DNA from 2 places in the Azospirillum sp. HJ39 genome. Region 2 is predicted to be linked to the other one. Evidence: riboswitches for the same ligand, from Rfam matches in the RefSeq annotation. Region 2 holds a riboswitch; the other holds the start of a gene.

Region 1 (3,610 bases), on a different replicon from region 2:
CGCGGTCAAGCCCGGTTTCGCCGATGACCACCAGCCGGCTGCGGCGCTCCTCGCCGGCTTTCCACAGGCGGTCGTAATGGGTCTGCACGCGGGTGCCGACTCCCTGGACCAGCAGGCGCATCGGCTTGCCGGGCACGTCGATGAAGCCCTTCAGCCGCAGCACGCCATGCAGGGCGGCCACATCCTCCAAGGTCTTCACCAGGGCGGCGGGGTCGGGTTGGGACGGCAGTTCCACGACGAAGCTGGTGAAGTCGTCGTGGTCGTGGCCTTCCTCATCGTCATGATGGCTGGGGCGGTTGGCGAGGTCGTCCTCCACCGCGGCGCCGACTCCCAGCAGCACCAGCGGATCGACGGCGCCCTGCGCGGCGCGGACCAGCTTGGCGCCGCTGCCGACGGTGCGTCCGGCGGCGTGGCCGAGGGCTTCGCGGATCAGGTCCTCGACGCGGGCGAGGTCGGCGGCGTCGACCAGATCGGTCTTGTTGACGACGATCAGGTCGGCACAGAGCAGCTGGTCCTCGAACACCTCCTCGACCGGCGTCTCGTGGTCGACCGTGCCGGCGGCGTCGCGCTGGGCGGCCAGGGCCGCCGGATCGGGAGCGAAACGACCCTCGGCCGCTGCGGCGGCGTCGACCACGGCGATCACGCCGTCCACGGTGACCCGCGACTTGATCGCCGGCCAGTGGAAGGCCTGGACCAGCGGCTTGGGCAAGGCCAGGCCGCTCGTTTCGATCACGATATGCTCGGGCGGCTGCGGTCGGGCCAGCAGCTTCTCGATGGCCGGGACGAAATCGTCGGCGACGGTGCAGCACAGGCAGCCGTTCGCCAGCTCGATCACGTCGTCTTCGGTGCAGGTCGGGCTGCCGCAGGCACGCAGGATGTCGCCGTCGATGCCGACGTCGCCGAACTCGTTGATGATCAGGGCCAGCCGACGGCCTTCGGCCTTTTCCAGCAGGCCGCGGATCAGCGTGGTCTTGCCGGCGCCGAGGAAGCCGGTGATGACGGTCGCCGGCACTTTCCCGGCAACCGTTTTTGCAACTGCGGACATGGGTTCGGCTCCTTAACGCGTGCCGGTCTGCAACCGGGCGGCGGGGCTGGGTTCGGCGGCCCCGGCCAGCCCGCTCATCAGCCAGCCGCAGACGGAACCCAGGATCGCCCAGAACAGGGCGGCGGTGCCGAGCGAGGCGGCGACGAACCGGGCCGCCAGCTCCGGCGGGACGGCGCCTTCGGCGCTTTCCGGATGGGGGGCGCCGACCAGATGGGGCAGTGCCGCGATCAGCACGGCGCCGACAATCACGAACCGGTTGCGGGCGAAGGCGAGCGCCGCCATGCCGATGCCGGCCCCGACCGAGGCGGCGAACCACCAGAGCTGACGGGCTTCCAGCTCGGCCCCGGCCATGCCCGGCAATTCCGGAGCCAGGCCGAAGGACGGCGCCAGCGAGACGGCGAAGAAACCGCCGACACCCCAGACCAGCCCGCGGCGGGCATCGACGGGCCGGCCGGCCAGCAGCATGGCGCCGCCGAGCAGCAGCGCATAGGCCACGCCGGTCAACAGGTTGGCGACGATGGTCAGGCCGGTGCGCTGCATCGCCTCTTCCAGCGTGGTCGGCACGCCCTCGCCCACCTCACGCACGGGGCCGTGCTGGTGGGAGTCGGCGGCGCCGCCGGCAGGGGCGGGTGCAGTGACGGAGGCGACGGGCGGGGTCACCACCTCGTATTTCTCGGCCTCGAGGATCAGCGGGACGGTCGTCGCCTGCTGAACGACGGAAGCGGCCGTGCCGGAGAGCACGCCCGCGACCAAAGCGGCTGTGAACAGCCGCCGGATCAGATCCATGACCCTGGCTTAGTGGCAGGGGAACGCGAAGGAATGACGGGCGTCGTGCGCCGCGTCGTGGATCTGCTGCGGCTGGGCGAAGCCGACGCCATACAGCAGGAAGCTGCCGAGCAGGATCGCGGCGAAGGCGGCGACCGAGGTCCGGGCGGCGCTGCGGGTCGCGGAACCGGCGGTGGCGTGTAGCGGATGGGTGGTCATCAGGCTGATCCTTGCTCTCCCGCCACACCCGGCGGGGTTGGGAAAATCCATCGGTCCGCCGGCAGGTTTCCTGGCTCACGGGTCACAGCGTCGCGGCCCGCCTTCCCGACCCTGCGGTCAGTGGCATGATGGACCGGACGCTCGCCGCACACAGTTGCGGGGGCAGCCGCGGCCTGGGGCCTTCCCGGAAGGCCCGTACCGCATTCCCTATTATCCCCGCCGTCCATAGGGGCGATCGGGGCACCGTCGGACGATCACCATCGCAGTGCGCACACAGTTTGGCAAGTTCGCAATCACGTCGCGGCCGCACGGACGATCTTGTACACAAACCTTTTGACTGCTGTCATGTTTGCTGGACAGAGTGTCCGGAATTCCGACACTTTTCAGTGCTACGGTTGGAGTGGAGGAGGCAGCGGACAGGAGCAAAGCGCCGGAGACACAAAGGTCCATGCGCCCGACCGAAGGGATATCCGCTGTGGCACGAATAGTGCGTACAACAATCGGTGAAACGTCCCACCGCATGGCGGCCGAGCCGGGAACTTCCGGCCCCCGGACCCCCGGGAACCCAAAGCAAGGACGAAGGGAGGAGAATTCGCGACCGATGAACGCCGCACCGAACGACGACATCATCCTGGAAGCGCGCAACCTGACGAAGGAGTTCAAGGGCTTCGTCGCGGTCAAGGAGGTGAACCTGCAGGTGAAGCGGGGCACCATCCATGCGCTGATCGGCCCGAACGGCGCCGGCAAGAGCACGGTGTTCAACCTGCTCACCAAGTTCCTGACGCCCACCCGCGGCCAGATCCTCTACAAGGGCCGCGACATCACCAGGACCAAGCCGGCCGACATCGCGCTGATGGGCTTGGTGCGGTCCTTCCAGATCTCGGCCGTCTTCCCGCATCTCAGCGTGCTGGAGAATGTCCGCGTCGCCCTCCAGCGCCCGCTCGGCACCAGCTTCCATTTCTGGAAGTCGGAGTCGTCGCTCTACGACCTGCACGATCGCGCGCTGGAGCTGATCGAGGCGGTCAACCTCTCCCCCTGGGCCGGGCACACCGCCGCCGAGCTGCCCTACGGCCGCAAGCGCGCGCTCGAGATCGCCACCACCCTGGCGCTCGACCCGGAGGTGATGCTGCTCGACGAGCCGCTGGCCGGCATGGGCCATGAGGACATCGAGGGCACCGCCGCCCTGATCAAGCGCGTCGCCGCCGACCGCACCGTGTTGATGGTCGAGCACAACCTCTCGGTCGTCGCCCACCTGTCCGACACCATCACCGTGCTCCGCCGCGGCGAGATCCTCGCCGAGGGGCCCTACGAGGTGGTGTCGAAGAACCCGCAGGTGATGGAAGCGTACATGGGCACTGGGGGGACCGGACATGCCTGACGGGATGCAGACGAAAACCGCCCAAGTGGGAACGGCGATGCTTGAGATTTCCGACCTGCACGGCTTCTACGGCGAGAGCCATGTGCTGCACGGCGTCAGCCTGGAGGTGCGCCACGGCGAGGTGGTGACGCTCCTTGGCCGCAACGGCGCCGGCAAGACCTCGACCATGCGCGCCGTGATGGGCATCATGGGCAAGCGCACCG
Region 2 (3,610 bases):
TCGCAACGGACGGCGCCGGCACCCGGAACAGGAAGCTCCACGGGTGCCGGCATGTGGGTGGCGCCATGCAGGATCGGCAGGCAGAACAGGCAGAAGGCACCCGCGTGGTCGCCGTCATGCCGGTTGCCGGAGCGCCCCTCGTCGGTTGGCTCGGTCGCGGCGACGGGTTCACCGGTCCGGCGGTCGATGATGACGAGGCCGGCGGCGGTACAGATGACGATGCGATCGTCGAGCAGGCCTTCCGCGAACAGCGGGGTCCGGGCGGCGGGCGGCGGCAGCAGGGCTGCGGTCAGCGCCTGCCCGGTCAGCAGGGCCAGACAGCACAGCACGCCGATGCGAAGGCGCAGGAAGTCCAGAAGGGCGGTCAAGACCGTCCCCGACTGCATCCAGGCCGATAATCCGGCCGGCCTCCGCCCATGCCGTGCGTATGGCCGGCGCGCGCGTCGGCGGCGCCCGGCAGGCTTGGGGGCAGGCACAGGAACGGGGCGGATGCGCGAGGCATGGCGGACGGGGGAGGATGGAACGGGAGAAATGCGAGCGGGAAAGAAGCGGCCACGCCATCCTTTCCGTTTGTATTGAATCCGCGATCAGGCGGATCCCCGGCACGGAGGAGGCTTGGTTTGCTCGGACGGGCCGCAGGCGACCGCGGGAGAGATGCCGGGGTTTTCGATCCGTCGGGCACGGACTCCGGCCATGCGCACAATCGTGGCGTTACGGGCCACGCGGCGGAGAGGCGTCGGTCAGGGTGCGGACGGGAAAGGAATGGAACGCCGGCTCAGCCGGCGGCCGGCGGTGCGCGCGCCTGGAGGCTGGACAGGAACCAGCCGGCCGCGACGACGTCGCCGGGCAGGGTGCGGGAATCGGCAAGCACCATGGCTTGGACGGGGGCGGCCAGCGGCAGCTGGGGCGGAAGCCCGGCGCCGGCCATGATCGGGCAGAGCGGGCAATGCCCCTTCGCGGCACCCGTGGAGCCGGAGCCGCCGTCATCCAGGACCGGCTGCCCGTCGGCATCGACGGTGATCGTCCTGATGCCGTCGACGGAGCAGATGGAGATCGTTTCCAATCCGCCGGGACCGCCATCCAATGCCATGGCCGGCATCGTCACGCTCCACACCATCATCTGGACGACAAACGCCAGCACTCCGGCCAGAAGGCCGGCGCTGCGGATGCGGTCGGTGAAGGTGCGAGGAAGGGTCACGGTCCCGGTCGCTCGTCGGTTGTACCGCCGGAAGGAGGAGGCGGCCAAATCATGGTGCGGAACTCATGGCATGGAACCGGAGCCCCGGCAAGACATTACTCCGCCCATGGACATCGCGCGGCGCCGTCCGGCCGGGAACCCGTCCCTGGCAGGCCGGCGGGCGTGATCCGGTCAGGCGCCCTGATGGAGGCGCGCGTTGAACAGCGGGCCCTGGCTGTAGCGGTGCAGCACCTTGGCGACGGCCAGAACGGCGAGGTCGGCCAGCGGCTCGATGATGATGACGCTCATATAGGCGGCGCCGAAGCTGGCGACTTCCGCGACATTCTCGGCGGTGAAGCCGTGGCCGTAGAAGGCCCAGAACGCCACCCAGGCGACGATGCCGCCCTGGTAAGCGGTGGAGAGGGCAAGCGCCTGCGAGTATTTCAGCTCCACATAGGGGGTCGATGCCGGAACGATCCGCTTCGCCAGAAGGCCGATGCCCCACAGCGGAACCAGCAGGGTCGTGACGTTCATCCCGTATTGCGGCAGGTCGAAGGGGGCGAAGAGCACGCCCTGGATCAGCAGGCCGGCGGCGAGGCCGATGGCCGTCGCCCCGGCGCCGAACAGCAGCAGCAGGGTCGATCCGAGGATGAGATGCACCTCCGACACGCCGACCGGGTGATGCGGCAGGATCTCGAAGAAGGAGAAGACGAGGGCGGTGGCGATCAGGCTGCGCAGAGCCAGCGGTACGACACCGCCGTCGTCGCGGATGCCGTCGCGCGCCATCTTCCCGGCAAGGGCGAAGGCGCCGGCCGCCGTTGCGTAACTGAGGACGATCTTGGCGCCGTCGACGACGCCGGGTTCGATGTGCATGCTGTATGCCCTTTCCTGATCAGCCATGGTCGAAAAGGGGCGCCGTCGCGGGCTGGTGCCGGCATCGCATTCCCCCATCGCAGTACCGCTACCCAGGGCATGGGGCCGGACGGACGGCTTGCGGGGGTGCGGGCGGCCGGGAACTCCGGGAACCCATCGCATCGGCAAGCTGTCGCCGGGGCACCCCGCCCGAGGACGTTCGATCGGTCAGGCAGGTCTCCTGGCTTGCGGGTCCAGGCTGCTTCGTCGGGCCTTCCCGGCGCTGCCCGCGGCGAAGCGGGCAAACGCGCCAGTGGCGCTGAAAGGACGAAGCGGCTCGCCGCTCACAGTTGCGGGGGCAGCGCCGGTCTTGCCTCCTTCCCCGGTCGGGGGGGGCGGCGCACCGGCTTCCCTCTTAGCCTTGCACGTCCGGGGATGCCCGCGGACGTGCAAGGAACCATAACCATCCCCACGGTAAGGTCAGGATGCGTCCGCCGTCAATAGGCTCCCCCGTGGCTGGCCGGATGGCGGGGGCGTGTCTTCCGGCCCCGTCCGGATCGGTGCCGGAACGGATCATCGGTAGAAGAATGAACTCGTCTTGCGCGGGCGGCCCGGGCTATGGTGCGGCGACGCCGTGCATCCGCGACAGTTTCGGGACACGGCAGGGCGGGTGGTCGGCGGATTGGTCGGCGGAGTGGAATGATCCTGGATCGGAACGGAAGGCGACGGGCGTGGCGGATCGGCGGTTTGGCCGGTGCGGTCGCGCTGCTGTTGCAGATCGTTTCCTGGGCCTGGATGCCCGCCGCGATCCAGGCAGCCAATGCCGACGATACCAACCGGATCGTGATCTGCGCGCCGGACGGCTTCAAGACGGTGCTGCTCGACGATCGCGGAATGCCGGTCGATCCGGATGCCGCGGACAGCGGCGCGCCCGGAAACGCCATGTCCGGCGGTTCCTGCCCGTTGTGCCCCCTGATCGGCGGCTTGGCCATGCCGCCGCTCGCCGTGTTCGCGATGGCCGTCGATTTCGAACGGCATGGTCCGGAGCAGTTGCCCGGCAGCCGCATCGCTGCCGGCTGGTTCCTGTCCACCCTCCAGGCGCGCGCACCGCCAGTCACCGGTTGATCGCCCCGCGGCGCAAGCGGGCTTCATGCCTGCCGCCGCCCTGCCATGATCGATCGACCGGAGTCTCCGCATGCCCGATCTCCTCTTCGGGGAGGCGGCCGGCACGACCGCGTTCGCCCCCGTCGTCCAGCCTCTTCCCGGGGCGAAGACGGATGAACCGCTGTTCGATGCCGTCGCCACCCCGAACGACAGCGGCACCCGTTACGGCCGCGTCCTGTTCGCCGGTGTCCTCGCCGCCTATTTCGCCATCACCCTGTACGCCTGGCTGCAGCTCGGCGCCTGGCCGATGGCCGCTTATTCCCTGATCGTCCTCGCCTTTGCCGTCTGGTCCATGTACGCCGACGCCCGGCGCCGGCGGCAAGCCGAGCGCATCCGCATCTGGCCGGACCGCACCCTTCTGGAGCGCATCGACGGCTCCGGGCGACAATCGGCCAGCGAATGGCAGACCGCTTGGCT

Evidence for each region. A riboswitch is a leader RNA that binds a small molecule or an ion and turns the genes downstream of it on or off. The one in region 2 is predicted to bind cobalamin.
Region 1: it holds a riboswitch for cobalamin, as region 2 does, so the genes downstream of both, ABMY26_RS34935 (CbtB domain-containing protein) here and ABMY26_RS03950 (energy-coupling factor ABC transporter permease) in region 2, are expected to answer to the same signal.

Annotation. Positions count from the first base shown of each region.
Region 1 is NZ_CP167913.1:760,229-763,838, forward strand. It holds gene cobW (cobalamin biosynthesis protein CobW) at 1-1,045, opposite strand, end outside; gene ABMY26_RS34930 (CbtA family protein) at 1,058-1,831, opposite strand; gene ABMY26_RS34935 (CbtB domain-containing protein) at 1,841-2,029, opposite strand; cobalamin riboswitch at 2,072-2,292, opposite strand; gene ABMY26_RS34940 (ABC transporter ATP-binding protein) at 2,631-3,407, shown strand; gene ABMY26_RS34945 (ABC transporter ATP-binding protein) at 3,445-3,610, shown strand, end outside.
Region 2 is NZ_CP167905.1:741,889-745,498, reverse strand. It holds gene ABMY26_RS03960 (DUF2946 family protein) at 1-368, opposite strand, end outside; gene ABMY26_RS03955 (DUF2946 family protein) at 776-1,198, opposite strand; gene ABMY26_RS03950 (energy-coupling factor ABC transporter permease) at 1,370-2,050, opposite strand; cobalamin riboswitch at 2,243-2,506, opposite strand; gene ABMY26_RS03945 (DUF2946 family protein) at 2,729-3,154, shown strand; gene ABMY26_RS03940 (DUF2244 domain-containing protein) at 3,225-3,610, shown strand, end outside.